4 regions of the Kosakonia oryzendophytica genome follow, and region 1 is predicted to be linked to each of the others. Evidence: predicted binding sites of a transcription regulator. Region 1 holds the regulator's gene; each other region holds the start of a gene.

Evidence for each region. The regulator Fur, encoded in region 1, represses iron uptake genes when iron is present. The targets are predictions, from matches to a motif close to ATAATAATGAGAACNACTATCAA.
Region 2: O9K67_RS07410 (Nramp family divalent metal transporter) is a predicted target of Fur. The motif match lies at 2,069-2,091, and genes of this name have one in related genera.
Region 3: sufA (Fe-S cluster assembly scaffold SufA) is a predicted target of Fur. The motif match lies at 2,985-3,007, and genes of this name have one in related genera.
Region 4: feoA (ferrous iron transporter A) is a predicted target of Fur. The motif match lies at 3,193-3,215, and genes of this name have one in related genera.

What each region holds. Positions count from the first base shown of each region.
Region 1 covers NZ_CP115659.1:3,566,696-3,571,586, reverse strand. The annotation lists gene O9K67_RS17330 (beta-N-acetylhexosaminidase) at 1-2,636, shown strand, start outside; gene fur (ferric iron uptake transcriptional regulator) at 2,732-3,178, opposite strand; gene fldA (flavodoxin FldA) at 3,467-3,997, opposite strand; gene ybfE (LexA regulated protein) at 4,161-4,442, opposite strand; gene ybfF (esterase) at 4,578-4,891, opposite strand, start outside.
Region 2 covers NZ_CP115659.1:1,509,495-1,514,385, forward strand. The annotation lists gene O9K67_RS07400 (EAL domain-containing protein) at 1-541, shown strand, start outside; gene O9K67_RS07405 (NupC/NupG family nucleoside CNT transporter) at 590-1,777, opposite strand; gene O9K67_RS07410 (Nramp family divalent metal transporter) at 2,131-3,369, shown strand; gene O9K67_RS07415 (DUF2502 domain-containing protein) at 3,424-3,750, opposite strand; gene mgrA (L-glyceraldehyde 3-phosphate reductase) at 3,874-4,872, opposite strand.
Region 3 covers NZ_CP115659.1:2,900,916-2,905,806, forward strand. The annotation lists gene sufD (Fe-S cluster assembly protein SufD) at 1-353, opposite strand, end outside; gene sufC (Fe-S cluster assembly ATPase SufC) at 328-1,074, opposite strand; gene sufB (Fe-S cluster assembly protein SufB) at 1,092-2,579, opposite strand; gene sufA (Fe-S cluster assembly scaffold SufA) at 2,588-2,944, opposite strand; gene O9K67_RS14000 (alpha/beta fold hydrolase) at 3,532-4,305, shown strand; gene O9K67_RS14005 (PilZ domain-containing protein) at 4,238-4,891, opposite strand, start outside.
Region 4 covers NZ_CP115659.1:425,772-430,662, reverse strand. The annotation lists gene greB (transcription elongation factor GreB) at 1-372, shown strand, start outside; gene O9K67_RS01955 (Tex family protein) at 472-2,814, shown strand; gene feoA (ferrous iron transporter A) at 3,322-3,549, shown strand; gene feoB (Fe(2+) transporter permease subunit FeoB) at 3,580-4,891, shown strand, end outside.

The sequences.
Region 1 (4,891 bases):
CGATACTGGCCAGTGCGGTACTGGGGATCCTAAGCAGCCCGGCGGCGCAGGCGAATCAACGCACCGTGGATGCCATCAGTCAGTTCCATCTTAACTACGCCATTACGGATAACCACGCGGCGCAGAATGGGGTGGATTGCGCCAAACTGGGTGCCGACTGGGCATCATGTAACAAAGCTGTGGTCACCCTCACGAATAACGGCGATGCGGTGACGGACAAAGACTGGACGATTTATTTTCACAGCATTCGGCAGATCCTCAATGTTGCGAATGATCAGTTTAAAGTCACTCACATTATGGGCGATCTGCACAAGCTGGAACCGACGGATAAATTCACCGGTTTTCCGGCAAAACAGTCGGTAGAGATCCCGATTATCAACGAGTACTGGCAGTTGTTTATGACTGATGTGATCCCGCGTTGGTACGTAGCCTCCGACGGGGCAACAGCCAAAGTGATTGCCAATACCGACACCGAAGCATTGTCGCAGTTTGTCAGTCCGCTGGGTGAGCAGTGGAAGCGCACGGCGGATGATAAAAACGTCCTGATGACGGCAGAAGCGCGCTTTGAGAAAAACAGCGATGTAAAAACGCTGAATTTGCAAACGCTGCGCGGACAGATTGTCCCCACGCCACGGGCGGTGAAAATCCACGGGCAGGATGTGGATCTGAGCAGCGGTGTGAAGCTGGATCTCTCTGCGTTGAGTCGTGATGCGCAGGACGCGGTGAAAACCCGTTTTGCACTGCTGGGCGTGAAAGCGGGGAGCTATCCTGTTCGCAGCGTAATTGCGAGCCGTGATTTCAGCGGTGACGAGGCGGTATCTGGCGCTTATACCTTGCATATTGGCGCGAAAGAAGCCGTGGTAACCGGTTACGATCAGGCTGGGGTGTTCTACGGTTTGCAATCACTGCTGTCACTGATCCCAACGACAGGTGCAATGAAAATTGCGGCGCTGGACGCCAAAGATGCGCCGCGCTTTGACTACCGTGCCATTCAGTTGGATGTCGGTCGTAACTTCCACAGTAAGGATGCGGTGTTGCGTCTGCTGGATCAGATGGCTGCCTATAAACTGAATAAATTCCACTTTCATCTCAGCGATGATGAAGGCTGGCGTATTGAGATCCCAGGCTTGCCGGAGCTGACCGATATTGGCAGCAAACGTTGTCACGATCTGAGCGAAAAAACCTGCCTGTTGCCGCAACTGGGTTCTGGCCCGGATAGCAACAACAACGGAAGTGGTTTCTTTACCCGCGCGGATTACATCGACATTCTGAAGTATGCGAAAGCCCGGCAGATCGAGGTTATTCCGGAAATTGACATGCCTGCCCATGCGCGTGCAGCCGTGATCTCTATGGAAGCCCGTTACGATCGACTGATGAAAGAGGGCAAAGCGCAGGACGCGGCGCAGTTCCGCTTGCTGGATCCAACGGATACCTCCAACACTACCGGGGTACAATTTTATAACCGTACCGGCTACCTTAACCCTTGCCTCGACTCATCACGCAATTTCGTCGACAAAGTGATCGGTGAAATCCAGCAGATGCATAAAGAGGCGGGCCTGCCGCTGCAAACCTGGCATTTTGGCGGTGATGAGGCAAAAAATATTTACCTGGGCGTTGGGTATACCGATCAGAAGAACCCGGAAGCAGGTAAGGGCATCATCGATAAAAGCAAGCAGGACAAGCCGTGGGCGAAGTCGCAGGCGTGCCAGGCGATAATTAAAGAGGGAAAAGTAACGGATGTTGAGCATCTTTCCAGCTATTTTGGTATTGAAGTCAGCAAACAGGTGAAAGCCCGCGGCATTACTACAATGCAAGCCTGGCAGGATGGTCTGAAAGATGCCAAAGACGCATCGGTATTCGCCACCGATCATGTCAACGTGAACTTCTGGGATACGCTCTACTGGGGCGGTTTTGACTCGGTTAATGACTGGGCGAACAAAGGGTTCCGCGTTATCGTTTCCAACCCGGATTATGTCTATCTTGATTTTCCGTATGAAGTAAACCCGCAAGAGAGCGGTTATTACTGGGGCACGCGCTTTAGCGACGAACGTAAGATCTTCAGTTTCGCGCCGGACAATATGCCGCAAAACGCCGAAACTTCTGTTGACCGTGATGGCAACCCCTTTAGCGCGAAGTCTGATAAAACATGGCCTGGGGCGTATGGTCTCTCCGCGCAGTTGTGGAGCGAGGTGGTGCGTACCGATAACCAGATGGAGTATATGATCTATCCGCGTCTGGTTGCGGTGGCGGAGCGCGCATGGCATCGGGCGGCCTGGGAGCAGGACTACAAAGCCGGTCGTGAGTATAAAGGTGGTGAAACGCACCTCGTCAATGTTCGTGCCCTGGATAAAGACTGGACACGCTTTGCCAACGTGTTAGGCAGCCGCGAGCTGGCGAAACTCGATAAAGCGGGTATTCACTACCGCTTGCCAGTGCCAGGCGCTCGCGTGGTGGGGGGCGTGCTTGAAGCCAACACCAGCTTCCCTGGCATGGTGGTGGAGTACTCTACCGACGGCGGCAAACACTGGCAGCGTTATGACGATAGCGCCCGCCCGAAGGTGAGTGGTGAAGTGCAGGTGCGTACCGCCAGCCCGGACGGGAAACGCGTAAGTCGTGTGGACAGTGTAAAGGCGTGATCGCTGTGTAAGCCGGATAAGGCGCAGTCTGCTGCAGTTATCCGGCAACCAAAAAAAGCCAACCGTCAGGTTGGCTTTTGGCATATCAGAATGGATTATTTCGCGTCGTGCGCGCTTTCATCTTCGCGGCAGTCACCTTCAGCGCAGTGGCCATACAGGTAGAGACTGTGGTTCGTCAGACGAATGCCGTGTTTGGCGGCGATTTCACGCTGACGCGCTTCAATAGAATCATCACTGAATTCGATCACTTTGCCACAATCGAGGCAAATCAGGTGATCGTGGTGATGTTGCTGGGTCAGTTCAAAAACGGACTTGCCGCCTTCGAAGTTATGACGGGTCACAATGCCGGCGTCATCGAACTGGTTCAATACACGGTAAACCGTAGCCAAGCCGATCTCTTCGCCCATGTCGATCAGTCGCTTGTATAAATCTTCCGCACTGACATGATGGTTATCCGGCTCCTGAAGCACTTCCAGGATTTTTAACCGAGGAAGCGTGACTTTCAGGCCGGCCTTCTTTAATGCGGTATTGTTGTCAGTCATGCGGAATCTGTCCTGTTGCTATACGATTCACTTCCTTAGGGGAAGTTATAGGAATGCACCTGGGATAATGCGTCTCATTATAGAACTGCCATGTCTAAATGAAAACTGCAAGCCCTCAAGTAAAGTAAGCTTATAAAACGTGGGGTCGCCGACAAAGTCCTGTGCGGCAGCCCAAGTTTAGCAGGGCTTATTGTACAGTGATGAAGAAAAAAGTTAAAAATTTGTAGCAATTATTTCCATCGCTTATACCTATTAATACGGCGCAACCCACAGGCTACGCCGTAAATATCAGGCATTAATGATGTCGTCCAGGTGCAGCTCTTCCGACACCTGCTTAACCCATTTCTTCACGCGTTCCGCGGTCAGTTCCGGCTGACGATCTTCATCAATCGCCAGACCCACAAAGTGGTCATCATCCACCAGACCTTTAGACGCTTCAAAATGGTAACCAGCGGTCGGCCAGTGGCCCACGATAGTCGCACCGCGCGGTTCAATGATGTCACGGAGAGTTCCCAGGGCATCACAGAAATACTCTGCGTAATCTTCCTGATCGCCACAGCCGAACAGGGCGACTAATTTACCGTTGAAGTCTACTTCTTCCAGCGTCGGGAAAAAGTCATCCCAGTCGCACTGCGCTTCGCCATAATACCAGGTTGGAATGCCGAGCAGCAGAATGTCATAGCCTTCGAGATCTTCTTTGCTGCTCTTGGCAATGTCATGTACATCGGCAACGTCTTTACCAAGCTGACTTTGAATCATTTTCGCGATATTTTCGGTGTTACCGGTGTCGCTGCCGAAGAAAATGCCTGTAATTGCCATGAGTAAAATAACCTCTTGAAACTTAATGAGATGGTGGTGGCGTTTAGCCCACAGATAAGGGCAATCATAGCAGAACAGGGAAGCACGCGGAAACAGCTATCGCGCCGGACTGCACTCTATGACACATGAAAAGAGGCGTAAAAGCGGTGATTCGGAGGATTCGCTATCCGCGTAAGGCGTTGAGCTGGGCCAGCAGCATCTCTTCAATAAGCTCGCTACGGCTCATTTCACGGGCGTCCGCCAGCTCATTTAGTGCCTCTACCGCTTCAACATTCAGTTTTAATTCAACGCGTTTGAGCCCGCGAACTTTATCGCGTTTGAGCTGATTACGTTTGTTGATGCGCAACTGTTCATCGCGCGCGAGCGGGTTGGTCTTGGGCCTTCCCGGACGACGCTCATTCGCGAACAGATCTAGTGTCGTACGGTCCGTTTGTTCTTTAGCCATGGTTTAAGCAGCATACTACGGGAAAGACAAGCAATCGGGACGTCGCCCCGGGCTGAATAGCGCGCCATCATACATCAGCACAACGGGCGCGCCAACGACCGGGCGCGATCAAACGACCGGTCGCCGTCTTTTTAATCAGTTTGCCTTTTCAGAGAGATAACGACGGATAGCGCGCATTACCGCTTCCGGTTTCTCGGCGTGCACCCAGTGGCCCGCTCCGGCTATGACATGTGCCCGCGCTTGTGGAAATTGTGCCAGCAGGGTGTCACGGTATGCTTCCGTCACATAGGGCGAGTTACCGCCGCGGACGAACAGCGCGGGTTTATCCCATGCCGGGACATTTTCCCAGCCAACGATGTGCGCATACTGATCCCACAATACCGGGACATTAAAGCGCCAGTCGCCATCAACAAACGATTTCAGCAGAAACTGGATCACGCCTTCTTCTT
Region 2 (4,891 bases), 2.1 Mb from region 1:
TGATATGCAAGTGGTGGATCGCTTACTACAATGGATGCAGCAGCATCCTGGCCCACATGGTGGCGCGCGCTTTTCGGTTAATCTGATGCCGTTAACGCTAATGCAGAACGATTTTGTTGCGCAGCTTCTTTCTCTCTTTGACCGCTATGCCGTGTCGCCGCAGGCGGTGATCATTGAGATCACCGAAGAGCAGGCGCTCTCGCACTCTGAAGTGAGTATTCACAACATTCAACGATTGCGCGAAGCCGGTTTCAAAATTGCTATCGACGATTTTGGTACCGGCTATGCGAACTTTGAACGTCTGAAGCGCTTGCAGGCGGATATCATCAAGATAGACGGTTGTTTCGTGCGGGATATTCTGAACGATCCTCAGGATGTGATGATCGTGAAAGCCATCTGCGAGGTGGCGAAAGGGAAGTCGCTGACAGTGGTGGCGGAGTATGTGGAAAACGAAGCCCAGCGCGCACTGCTGTTGCAAGCCGGGGTCGATTATTTGCAAGGTTACTTATTAGGGAAACCGCAACTGCTGGCGGAGAGATAAAAAAACCGGGGCTATCCCCGGTTTTCAATATTCAAGGCCATCCGGCAATCAGATCACCAGTGCCGCAATCGCAGCAGACAGCACACTCACCAGCGTAGAGCCGTAAACCAGTTTCAGACCAAAGCGGGAAACCACGTTGCCTTGCTCTTCGTTCAGGCCCTTAATCGCACCGGCGATAATACCGATAGAAGAGAAGTTAGCGAAGGAGACCAGGAACACAGAGAGGATACCTTCCGCACGCGGAGAGAGGTTGGCCGCGATTTTCTGCAGATCCATCATCGCCACGAATTCATTGGACACCAGTTTGGTTGCCATGATGCTCGCCACTTGCAGCGCTTCATGGGCCGGTACACCCAGCACCCAGGCGATGGGGTAGAAGATATAGCCCAGAATGCCCTGGAAAGAGATACCAAAAATCGCAGCGAACAGCGCGTTCAGACCGGAAATCAGCGCGATAAAGCCAATCAGCATCGCCGCAACGATAATCGCCACTTTGAAGCCCGCCAGAATGTATTCGCCCAGCATTTCAAAGAAGCTCTGACCTTCATGCAGTCTCGCCATCTGCAGATTTTCTTCGCTCTCTTCCACACGGTAGGGGTTGATCAGCGACAGCACGATAAAGGTACTGAACATGTTCAGTACCAGCGCCGCAACAACATATTTCGGCTGCAACATGGTCATGTAAGCGCCAACGATGGACATTGACACTGTCGACATGGCCGTTGCCGCCATGGTGTACATACGGTTACGAGACATTTTGCCGAGGATATCTTTATAGGCAATAAAGTTCTCGGACTGACCCAGAATCAGGGAGCTGACGGCGTTAAATGACTCCAGTTTGCCCATGCCGTTCACTTTCGACAGCACCGTACCGATGGCGCGGATAATAATCGGCAGCACGCGAATGTGTTGCAGAATACCGATAAGCGCGGAAATAAAGACAATCGGGCACAGCACTTTCAGGAAGAAGAACGCCAGGCCTTCGTCATTCATTTTACCGAATACGAAGTTGGTACCTTCGTTGGCGAAACCGAGCAGTTTTTCAAACATTTCGGAGAAGCCTTTCACGAAGCCCAGGCCGATATCTGAGTTCAGGAAGAACCAGGCCAGTAAAACTTCAATAACCAGCAATTGAATAACAAAGCGGATGCGGATTTTCTTGCGATCGCTGCTTACGAGCAAGGCAAGCAGCGCCACAACAGCAAGCGCCAGGACAAAGTGCAGAACGCGGGACATATTTGCTCCAAATATGAGACGGGTAGAAATTTCTTGCACATTCTATGTAACAAGCTAAAAGAAAACGAGATCAAACACACACTATATTAATGACCTGTGACCAGACTCAAAATTAGTGATCCATCATACATTTCTGCTATGTTAAGTAAGTGGGTGAAAAGTTGCGCCTTGATGCTAAACTCTTAACATAACGCTGCGGCAGATCCCGTTGCCGCCGTCACCATACTGGACATCCAGCCCTTCTATCGTTTCTGGCTATCAGAGAAATCAGGTAAATCCATCTAAATGAACTTGATAATCATTCTCATTTTGATAGCATGAAACATAGCAAAGGCTATATTTAAGGGCATAAAATGAACAGTAGTCGCGTTGAGAATAGCAGTGGGCGGGCAGCGCGCAAGCTAAGGTTCGCGTTAATGGGACCGGCGTTCATTGCGGCGATTGGCTATATCGATCCCGGCAACTTTGCCACCAATATTCAGGCGGGGGCAAGTTTCGGCTATCAGCTCTTGTGGGTCGTTGTATGGGCCAACTTAATGGCGATGCTGATTCAGTTGCTCTCGGCCAAACTCGGTATCGCCACTGGCAAAAACCTGGCTGAGCAGATCCGCGATCACTATCCACGCCCGGTGGTCTGGTTTTACTGGGTACAGGCGGAAATTATCGCCATGGCCACTGACCTCGCGGAATTTATTGGCGCCGCTATCGGTTTTAAAATGATCCTCGGTGTTTCGTTATTGCAAGGCGCGGTGCTGACCGGGGTTGCTACCTTTCTCATTTTGATGCTGCAACGACGCGGGCAAAAACCGTTAGAGAAGGTGATCGGCGGGTTGTTGCTGTTTGTTGCAGCGGCATACATTGTCGAACTGGTGTTTTCTCAGCCGCGGCTGGCAGAGCTGACGAAAGGGATTGTGATTCCCAGCTTACCTGGAACAGATGCCGTCTTTCTCGCTGCCGGGGTGTTGGGGGCAACCATTATGCCGCATGTGATTTATCTGCACTCTTCCCTGACGCAGCATTTGCACCAGGGAACCCAGCGCCAGCGTTATTCAGCCACCAAATGGGATGTGGGGATTGCCATGACCATCGCCGGTTTTGTGAATCTGGCCATGATGGCCACCGCTGCCGCGGCTTTCCATTTTAACGGGCATACGGGGATTGCCGATTTGGATCAGGCTTACCTCACGCTGGAGCCATTATTGAGTCACGCAGCCGCCACCATTTTTGGTCTGAGTCTGGTGGCGGCAGGCCTCTCTTCAACGGTGGTTGGTACGCTGGCGGGGCAGGTGGTGATGCAAGGGTTTGTGCGTTTCCACATTCCGCTATGGGTTCGCCGCACTATCACCATGATGCCCTCGTTTATTGTTATCTGGCTGGGGCTGGATCCGACGCAAATTCTGGTGATGAGCCAGGTGTTGCTGAGCTTCGGTATTGCGCTGGCGTTGGTGCCGCTGCTGATATTCACCAGCAATCGCGCGCTGATGGGGGAACTGGTGAATACATCGCTGATTAAGCGTACCGGCTGGGTGATTGTGATACTGGTGGTCAGTTTAAATGGCTGGTTGTTAGTGGGAACTGCGGCAGGTTTATAACATCCTGTTTACCCATCACCACAAAAAAAGGAGCGCATGCGCTCCTTTTTCGTATTAATGATGATGCCAGCGACCGCCTCGAGGTCCACGGTGGTCATCGCGATCGTTCCAGCCTTCACGGTAGCCGCGTTCATAGGCGTCGCGTTTATCCCAACCGCGATGCCATCCGCGGTCGTGTTTATACCAGTGGTTGCCGCGCCATTCATAGTTGCGACCCCAGTAGTCACGGTCGCGCCAGCGGCCGCCGTCCCAGTAGTTACCGTAATTATCGCGATCGCCAATTTGTAATTTTACAGATGGCAACAGGGTGATTTCGCCAGCATTAGCGACCAGGGGCGCTGAAGCCATTAACACTGCTGCCAGAATCAGTGACCTGAACATACTCTTCTCCTTCACGATCGGGGCCGAAACGGCCTGTTACAACAATCTTACGGGGCGGTAAAACCCCGTATTATTGGCGGAACTCCTAAATCATGAATAGCAGCACTTTTTGCTAAAAAAGCGTTATTTTGCACCGCTGAGAATAGCGTCGATTTCCTTACATTCTGCTGCGCTGAAATCCCGATTGGTCAGCATGCCAACGGCATCGTCCAGTTGCCCGATCTTGCTGGCACCAATCAGCACCGAGGTCACTTTGCCGCCGCGTAGCACCCAGGCCAGTGCCATCTGCGACAGTTTCTGTCCTCGCCGTTGAGCCACAGCATTTAGCGCGTGTACTGTCGCCAGCTTTTCATCAGTAAGCTGATCCGGATTAAGAAAACGACTGCCGCTGGCAGCACGGGAATCCGCCGGGATACCATGCAGATAGCGGTCCGTTAATTGCCCACCCGCGAGCGGAGAGAAGGCAATGCAGCCGACGCCTTTTTGCTGCAACGCATCCAGCAGTTCGGTTTCCACCCACCGTTCAAACATAGAGTATTTAGGTTGGTGGATCAGACACGGTGTGCCCAGGTCGTTGAGAATGTCGATAGCTTCACGCGCCAATGCTGCCGGGTAGTTAGACAACCCGACGTACAGCGCTTTACCCTGGCGCACAATATGATCCAGTGCGCGCATGGTCTCTTTCAGCGGCGTTTCCGGGTCCGGACGATGGTGGTAGAAGATATCCACATATTCGAGCCCCATCCGGCGCAGGCTTTGATCAAGGCTGGCGATCAGGTATTTGCGCGAACCCCAGTCGCCATAGGGGCCATCCCACATGGTGTATCCCGCTTTACTGGAGATAATCAGCTCGTCGCGCCAGGGGAGGAAATCTTCCCGCAAAATGCGGCCGAAATTGCTCTCTGCGGATCCGGGGGGCGGCCCGTAATTGTTAGCCAGATCGAAATGGGTAATGCCAAGATCGAATGCGTGCCGCAGTAATTGCCGACTGTTTTCCAACAGCGTGGCGTCGCCAAAGTTATGCCACAGCCCGAATGAAATCGCCGGGAGTTTAAGCCCACTATCACCACAGCGCGAGTAGACCATTTTTTCGTAACGTGCGGAATCTGCCTGATAAACCATGCCGTTGCCCCTGTGAAGT
Region 3 (4,891 bases), 670 kb from region 1:
GGCAATTGCTGGCGGGCATCGTTAAAGGTCACATCAAAACCGGAGCCTGCGGTATCGTCGCTCAGCGCCGCATTAAAAATGCCATTAACAAATACCAGGCGCACCGCATCAACCGGCAGCGCCAGCGCGTCGCGTTGTTGCTCACTGACCGTTCCCGCCGCAACAACAAACTGGCTGCTCAGCAGGCCGTCCAGCGGCGTGTATTTCCAGTTTTCCTGTTTGCGGGTGGGTAGCCCCAAACGCAGCATCTGTTGGAGGTGCTGCTGCGCCGCGTCAGAACGCGCACCCCCCTGCTTTTCAAACAGGTGATGCCACTGTTGCAGCGCGTTACTGCTGTTCTGTAAGCCAGCCATAGCCCTGCTCCTCCAGTTGCTTAACCAACGTGAAATCGCCGGATTTCACGATGCGCCCCTGATATAACACATGCACAAAATCGGGCTTGATGTAATCCAGAATGCGCTGGTAATGCGTTACGATGATAAACGCGCGCTTTTCGTCGCGCAGAGCATTAACGCCATCGGCAACGATTTTCAACGCATCAATGTCCAGACCGGAGTCCGTTTCATCCAGGATGCACAGATCTGGCTCCAGCACCGCCATTTGCAGGATGTCGTTACGCTTCTTCTCACCGCCAGAGAAACCCACATTAACCGAGCGGGTCAGTAAATCTTCCGGCATTTTCAGCAGCTTGATTTTTTCTTCCATGAGATCCTGGAAATCAAAACGATCCAGCGCGTCTTCGCCACGGTACTCACGCACCGCATTCAGCGCGGTTTGCAAAAAGAACTGATTACTAACCCCAGGGATTTCCACCGGGTACTGGAAAGCCATAAACACGCCTTCGCCCGCACGATCTTCCGGCGACAGTTCCAGTAAATCTTTACCTTTAAACTCGACGCTGCCACCAACCACTTCGTAATCTTCACGTCCGGCCAGGGTCGCAGAAAGTGTGCTTTTCCCGGAGCCGTTCGGCCCCATGATCGCGTGCACTTCGCCGGGACGAACCTCCAGGCTCAGACCACGCAGGATGGCTTTATCGTCTACGCTAACCTGCAAATCTTTAATACTTAACATTTATTATCCCTTAATCCTTAACCGACGCTGTGTTCAAGGCTAATGGCCAGCAGTTTTTGCGCTTCAACGGCAAATTCCAACGGCAGTTCGGAGAACACGTCTTTACAGAAGCCGTTGACGATCATCGAGATAGCGTCATCCTCACTGATACCGCGTTGCAGGCAGTAAAACAGTTGATCTTCACCAATACGTGATGTGGTGGCCTCATGCTCAAGCTGGGCGCTGTTATTACGACACTCCACATACGGGAAGGTATGCGCGCCGCTGTCCGGTCCAATCAGCATTGAGTCGCACTGCGTGAAGTTACGCGCATTGGTCGCCGTCGGCATGATCTTCACCAGCCCGCGATAGCTGTTCTGGCTATGCCCGGCGGAGATACCTTTCGAAATAATCGTCGATTTGGTGTTCTTACCGATGTGGATCATCTTGGTGCCGGTGTCTGCCTGCTGATGTCCGCTGGTCAGCGCCACCGAGAAGAACTCACCAATGGAGTTGTCGCCGCGCAGGATACAACTGGGGTATTTCCAGGTGATGGCCGATCCGGTTTCGGACTGGGTCCACGACATTTTGCTGTTGTCGCCTTCGCACAGAGCACGTTTGGTGACAAAGTTGAGGATCCCACCGGTGTTGTTATCCCCCGGGAACCAGTTTTGTACCGTTGAGTATTTCACTTCGGCGTCTCTGTGGATAATCACTTCCACCACGGCGGCATGAAGCTGATAGCTGTCGCGCACCGGTGCTGAGCAGCCTTCGATATAGCTGACGTAACTGCCTTCATCCGCCACCAGAATGGTCCGTTCGAACTGTCCGGTTTTTTCGGCATTAATACGGAAATAGGTCGACAGTTCCATCGGGCAACGCACGCCTTTTGGAATGTAGATAAACGTGCCGTCAGAAGCGACGGCGGCATTCAGCGCAGCAAAGAAGTTATCGTTGGAAGGAACGACAGTACCCAGGTATTTTTTCACCAGTTCAGGATGATCGTGGATCGCCTCGCCAAAGGAGCAGAAGATAATGCCCTGTTCAGACAATTTCTCCCGGTAGGTGGTTGCTACCGATACCGAGTCAAAAATAGCGTCCACCGCCACTTCTTTGCCTTCACGCACCGGAACGCCGAGCTGGTTGAATGCCTCTTCCACTTCTTCTGTCAACCAGGCATTGGTGCCCGTTTGCTGGACAGCCCCCGGTTGAGACGCGCAGGTGTCGTCGCAATTACCGCAAGACGGCGCGGAATAATAGCTGTAATCCTGGTAATCAAGTTTATCGTAGTGCGCTTTCAACCAGTGCGGCTCTTCCATCTCCAGCCATGCATGATAAGCATTCAGGCGGAATTCCAGCATCCACTCGGGTTCGTTGCGTTTTGCCGAGATCGCCCGCACCACATCTTCATTGATGCCTTTTGCCAGCTCATCGGTACTCAACCGGGTAAAAAAGCCCTCTTTATAGTTGAGGTTGCCGCCGGTCCAGATTTTGACATCGTCAGTCGCTTCAGTATTACGAGACATAGTACCGCCTATACCCCAAAACTTTCACCGCAGCCACATTCATGCTGGGCTTTGGGGTTATGAAATTTGAAAATCTGATTTAACCCTTCACGCACATAATCCACTTCAGTGCCGTCGATGAACGGCATCGCCTGCAACGGGACGTAGAGACGTGCGCCATCAGATTCATACAGTAAATCGTCATCTGTGGGCTCCGTTACGGTGTCTAATACGTAACCGAAACCAGCACAGCCGGTCTGTTTAATGCCAAGCCTTACGCCAAGTACACCCGCCTGTTTACTGGCCAGCGCACGGATATGTTCTGCGGCCGCCGGTGTCATGGTCAGCCCACGCCATGCAAAATCTTGCGGATTAAATGATTCCATCGCTTTACCTCACGTCACCCGATCTGAAGAGCATAATGCTATGTTAGTGATAATGATTATCACTTCAACCCGTTTTCCGCAGGGTTATTCCCTGGCAGCCCCTTTTTCGGCACTTGCTATAAGCATAGACTCTGCTGAAAGGCTTTACAGCCAGGTAAAAAATTGTTTAATAAATTGATAAATAACGGCTTTAGGCAACCCGTTGCAGGAAAGCAGGCGGAAAAGAAAAGATGTATAGGTAATACCTATTTTTGATATCGGTTACGTCGTTGCGATGTGTAATGTTTTACTTCTCAGGATAACAGCGCCCCGCCAGTTAATGATGGGCAGCCATAGAATGGGCTCGCTGTACGCTGACACAGTTGAATTTTCACGTTTTATTCCAAAAATCCCTGTTCATCAACAAGCCCCATATTGTCCTGTTGTATCCCCCTGCCGCACTTGTTGCCTGCTATCACACAGCAGAATGAGATTTTATCGTCTTCACCACGGGTCAATAACTCAACTATCATAATCGTTATTGTTTACCCAGGCCCAATGCTATGGGCCATCAAACACGGAGAGTATGGGTGATGACGCAGTCAATGATGTCGTATTCAGATACAGGTACAGGGTTTCCCGTTTTATTAGGTCACAGTTACCTGTTTGATAAATCCATGTGGTCACCGCAAATTGACACCCTGGCAAAATATTTCCGCGTTATTGCGACGGATTTATGGGGCCATGGGCAGTCGCCTGCCCTGCCTGCATCGACATCCTCTATGGCAGACATTGCCGTCGACCATTTAGCATTGATGGACTCACTGGACATCCGTGAATTTGCCGTGGTGGGTTTATCCGTTGGCGGAATGTGGGGGGCTGAACTGGCTGCCGCCGCCCCGGAAAGAGTCAAGGCGTTAATGCTGTTTGACACCTTTGTGGGGGATGAGACGCAAGAGGCAAGGGATCGTTATTTCATGATGCTCAATGCCATCAAAGCACTGGGCAGTATCCCTGTGCCGATGCTCGAGTATGTGGTTGCGCAATTCTATTCCCGATATGCCAATCCGGAAGACATCCGGCAGCTCTCCACCTCGCTCTCCGCGCTAAGTCCCGAACAATTACGCACCAGCATTGTGCCATTGGGCGAACTGATTTTTGGTCGTCCGAATCGCCTGGCTTTGCTGGAAACCATCACCTGCCCGACGCACGTTGCCACCGGGGCGCTCGATTTACCTCGCCCGGCAACCGAAGGGCGACTGATGGCGGAAAAATTGGGTTGTGACTTTACCCTGATCCCCAATGCCGCGCATATCAGTAACCGGGAAAACCCGGAGATGGTGACACAACTGATTGTCGATTTTCTGAGGCAGTACGGGTAAAAAACGGCTGTTCGCTGCGGATAACGGCCTGGAGTTTAACCACGTTCAGGCCGTAATCAGCCGGATCAACAACATCCTCCAGAGCACCAATTTGCGCTAAGTCACTTCCCGACATCACGCTGCTGATATTGCTTTCAGGGCAGCGAAGATTTTTGACGACATGCACTACGCTCGGTTTACCTTTGCCATCGACGTCCATAATCCAGGCCAGAAAACCGCCCGCGTATTTCGCCAGGCTACCAATCGGGTAAAACCCATAGACTTGCAAATATTCGACGATGATCGCCCGATCATAGGCACTGTCCGCCTGGTAAATGTAGCGGCACGCAGTCAATGGCGTGAGGGGAGACACACCGTTGCGCGCATTGGTGAGCTTATTAATCGCTTTAATCACCGATAACAGACGCACCAGCGAAGAGAGCTGACTCCCCTGTTTACCTGCGGGATACCCCATCCCATCCAGCCGTTCATTCGCATTTTCAATCACATCGCGGCATGTCAGCCCAGGCGACCACCCCAGCTCGCGCAACCGGTTCAGCAGTGCCCCGACATGCGTACGCAGTATCATTTTCTGCGCTGGATCCAT
Region 4 (4,891 bases), 2.0 Mb from region 1:
TGGGCCGCGAGCCTGGGCGACCGCAGCGAAAACGCCGACTACCAGTACAATAAAAAACGCCTGCGTGAGATAGACCGCCGGGTACGTTATCTCACCAAATGTCTGGAAAACCTGAAAATTGTTGATTATTCACCACAGCAGGAAGGCAAAGTGTTCTTTGGCGCCTGGGTGGAAATTGAAAACGATGAGGGCGCAACCCTGCGTTTTCGCATCGTGGGTTATGACGAGATCTTTGGTCGTAAAGATTACATCTCAATCGACTCGCCGATGGCGCGCGCCTTGCTGAAGAAAGAAGCGGGAGATGTCGCCGTGGTGCAGACACCGGGCGGCGAAGCGACCTGGTACGTTAACGAAATCGAGTATGTGAAATAACCCATCCGGAACAGTCCGAGAGCAACCCATAGCGGCTGGCAATTTTCAGCGCCAGTCCGTATAACTACACGCTGTTTTTATGCAGAAGATGATAAAGAAATGATGAATGATTCGCTCTGCCGCATTATTGCGGGTGAACTTCAGGCCCGGGCCGAACAGGTGGAATCCGCCGTTCGCCTGCTTGATGAAGGGAACACAGTGCCGTTTATCGCGCGCTATCGTAAAGAGGTCACCGGCGGTCTGGACGACACGCAACTGCGTCAGCTCGAAACCCGTCTTGTCTACCTGCGCGAACTGGAAGAACGCCGTCAGGCGATCCTCAAATCCATTGGCGAGCAGGGCAAACTCAGCGACGAACTGGCCAAAGCCATTAACGGTACGCTGAGCAAAACCGAACTCGAAGATCTCTACCTGCCATACAAACCTAAACGCCGCACCCGCGGGCAGATTGCCATTGAAGCCGGTCTGGAGCCGCTGGCCGATGCGTTATGGATCGATCCTTCACAGGATCCGGACACCTTAGCCGCGACCTTTGTCGACGCCGGGAAAGGCATCGCAGACAGCAAAGCCGCGCTGGATGGTGCACGTTATATCCTGATGGAACGCTTCGCCGAAGATGCCGCGCTGCTGGCAAAAGTGCGCGACTATCTGTGGAAAAACGCTCATCTGGTGTCGACTGTCGTCAGTGGCAAAGAGGAAGAAGGCGCGAAATTCCGCGACTACTTCGATCATCATGAACCGATTGCCACCACCCCGTCTCACCGTGCACTGGCCATGTTCCGTGGGCGCAACGAAGGCGTGCTTCAGCTCTCGCTGAATGCCGACCCGCAATTTGACGAGCCGCCAAAAGAGAGCCACTGCGAGCAGATCATTATCGATCATCTCGGCCTGCGTCTTAACAATGCCCCGGCAGATAGCTGGCGCAAAGGCGTGGTGAGCTGGACCTGGCGCATCAAAGTGTTAATGCATCTGGAAACCGAGCTGATGGGCACGGTGCGTGAACGCGCAGAAGATGAAGCGATTAACGTTTTTGCCCGCAACCTGCACGATCTGTTGATGGCCGCACCGGCAGGACTGCGCGCCACCATGGGACTAGATCCGGGTCTGCGTACCGGCGTAAAAGTCGCGGTCGTGGATGGCACCGGCAAACTGGTGGCGACCGACACCATTTATCCGCATACCGGCCAGGCTGCGAAAGCGGCGGTTGCCGTGGCGACACTGTGTGAGAAGCATAACGTTGAGCTGGTCGCCATCGGTAACGGCACCGCGTCCCGCGAAACAGAACGTTTCTATCTCGATGTGCAAAAACAGTTCCCGAAAGTCACTGCGCAAAAAGTGATCGTCAGTGAAGCAGGCGCATCGGTCTACTCCGCATCTGAGCTTGCAGCGCTGGAGTTCCCGGATCTCGACGTTTCCCTGCGCGGTGCAGTCTCTATTGCCCGCCGTTTACAGGATCCCCTGGCTGAGCTGGTGAAAATTGATCCCAAATCCATCGGCGTCGGCCAATATCAGCACGATGTCAGCCAGACGCAGTTAGCACGTAAGCTGGATGCGGTCGTCGAAGACTGCGTGAACGCAGTCGGCGTTGACCTGAATACCGCCTCTGTTCCGCTGCTAACACGCGTGGCGGGCCTGACCCGCATGATGGCGCAGAATATCGTCACCTGGCGTGATGAAAATGGTCAGTTCCAGAATCGCCAGCAGTTACTCAAAGTTAGCCGTCTTGGGCCGAAAGCCTTTGAACAGTGTGCAGGTTTCCTGCGTATCAACCACGGCGACAACCCGCTCGATGCCTCAACGGTCCACCCGGAAACGTACCCGGTGGTGGAGCGTATTCTGGCGGCAACCGCGCAATCCCTGCGCGATTTGATGGGCAACAGCAGCGAACTGCGCAAACTGAATGCCGCTGAATTTACCGATGAGCGCTTCGGTGTGCCAACGGTGACGGACATTATCAAAGAGCTGGAGAAACCGGGTCGCGACCCGCGTCCGGAGTTCAAAACCGCGACCTTTGCTGAAGGCGTTGAAACCCTCAACGACCTGCTGCCCGGCATGGTGCTGGAAGGTGCGGTCACCAACGTCACTAACTTCGGTGCGTTCGTTGACATCGGCGTGCATCAGGATGGCCTGGTCCATATCTCTTCGCTGGCGGACAAGTTCGTTGAAGATCCACATACGGTGGTCAAAGCAGGCGATATCGTCAAAGTGAAGGTGCTTGAAGTGGATCTCCCGCGCAAACGCATCGCGCTGACCATGCGTCTGGATGAGCAACCCGGCGACAGCACCACCCGTCGCGGTAATGGCAACAGCAACGGGGGCAACCGCGATGCAGGCCGCAACAATGCGCGCCCGGCGAAAGCCCCGCGCGGCCGCGATGCACAACCCAGCGGCAACAGCGCAATGATGGATGCGTTAGCGGCAGCAATGGGTAAGAAACGCTAAACGTCAACGATAGCCCTTCCGGAACAAGAGAAGGGCTATTTTTCCTCAAACTATTCGAAAATATAAGTATTGATCCGCACCGTTATTCGACGAAATAAAACTAACGCATTATTTTACATGCTAATTAGCGTTCAAAAATATTAATCAACCCTATCTATAATTAGCTCGCTTAATGCCCTGTATCTGCGCCTTATTTACGTTATCCACTTTCCATTCTTAATAAACGCTTAAGTCTGAAAAATGCCATTAACGATCTTTTTGTGTTTCTCTTTATCCAATGCAGCACGAAATGGATAACACAACAAAATGTTGAGCTACGTCAAAACAGGTCCAAATTAATATATTCGACTGCCTGCCAGCGCATTTTTATGATTGATGATAAAAACTATTCTCATTATCATTGTGCCATGTTGAGTATTTCTCTTTTTTCATTGGCCCTTTACCGGATGCCATGCGCCCGCACGACGCATGATAAATATTGGTTCACAGCGTACATAAGTAGGTTCTATGCAATTCTCTCCTGACAGCGCGTGGAAAATTACCGGCTTTTCACAAGAAATTAGCCCGGCATGGCGGCAAAAACTCCTCTCTTTAGGCATGTTGCCCGGTTCCTCTTTTAATGTGGTACGTGTGGCACCGTTAGGCGATCCCATTCATATCGAAACCCGACGCGTTAATTTGGTGTTACGAAAAAAAGATCTCGCCTTCCTTGAGCTGGAAGCAGTTTCACGTTAATGGTTCAGCCGTTACAGAGAGTTACGTAAAATGAAAAAAATAACCATTGGCTTAATTGGTAATCCTAATTCAGGCAAGACGACATTATTCAATCAGTTAACCGGTGCGCGCCAGCGTGTAGGTAACTGGGCTGGCGTTACCGTTGAACGCAAAGAGGGTTCATTCACCACCACAGATAAACAGGTTACGCTGGTCGACCTTCCTGGTACTTACTCCCTGACCACCATTTCTGCGCAAACCTCACTGGATGAACAGATTGCCTGCCACTACATTCTGAGCGGCGACGCAGACTTGCTGATTAACGTGGTAGATGCCTCCAACCTGGAGCGCAACCTCTACCTGACCTTACAACTGCTGGAACTCGGCATTCCCTGCATTATCGCGCTGAATATGCTTGATATCGCCGAAAAGCAGAAAGTACGCATTGATGTCGATGCCCTTGCTGCGCGCCTTGGTTGCCCGGTAATCCCACTGGTTTCCACACGGGGCCGCGGCATAGAAGCCCTTAAGCTGGCGATCGACCGTCATCAGGCTAACGACAGCGTTGAACTGGTGCATTACGCTCAACCACTCGCACGAGAAGCTGACGCGCTGGCGCATTTGATGGGTGACGAGACGCCGTGGCAGCAACGCCGTTGGATGGGGCTGCAAATGCTGGAGGGCGATATCTACAGCCGCGCCAATTCAGGCATCAGCGCCCAGCACCTGGATACCAGCCTGTCTCGTTTGCAGGCCGAAATGGATGACCCGGCACTGCATATTGCCGATGCACGTTATCAATCCATCGCCGCCATTTGCGACGCGGTGAGCAACACGCTGACTGCCGAGCCCAGCCAGTTCACGGCCGCGGTCGACCGCGTGATCCTGAACCGCTTTTTGGGCCTGCCTGTCTTCCTGTTCGTGATGTACCTGATGTTCCTGTTCGCCATTAATATCGGTGGCGCGTTCGCACCTATTTTTGATGCCGGTTCAGTGGCAGTTTTCGTGCATGGCATTCAGTGGCTGGGTTATACGCTGCACTTCCCGGCATGGCTAACCGTGTTCCTTGCTCAGGGGCTGGGCGGTGGGGTGAATACCGTACTGCCGCTGGTTCCCCAGCTTGGCATGATGTACCTGTTTATGTCTTTCCTAGAAGACTCCGGGTATATGGCGCGCGCCGCCTTTGTGATGGATCGCCTGATGCAATCGCTGGGATTGCCGGGTAAATCCTTTGTGCCGTTGATTGTGGGCTTTGGCTGCAACGTGCCATCGGTGATGGGTGCGCGTACGCTCGATGCACCGCGTGAACGGTTGATCACCATGATGATGGCGCCGTTTATGTCCTGCGGTGCGCGTCTGGCGA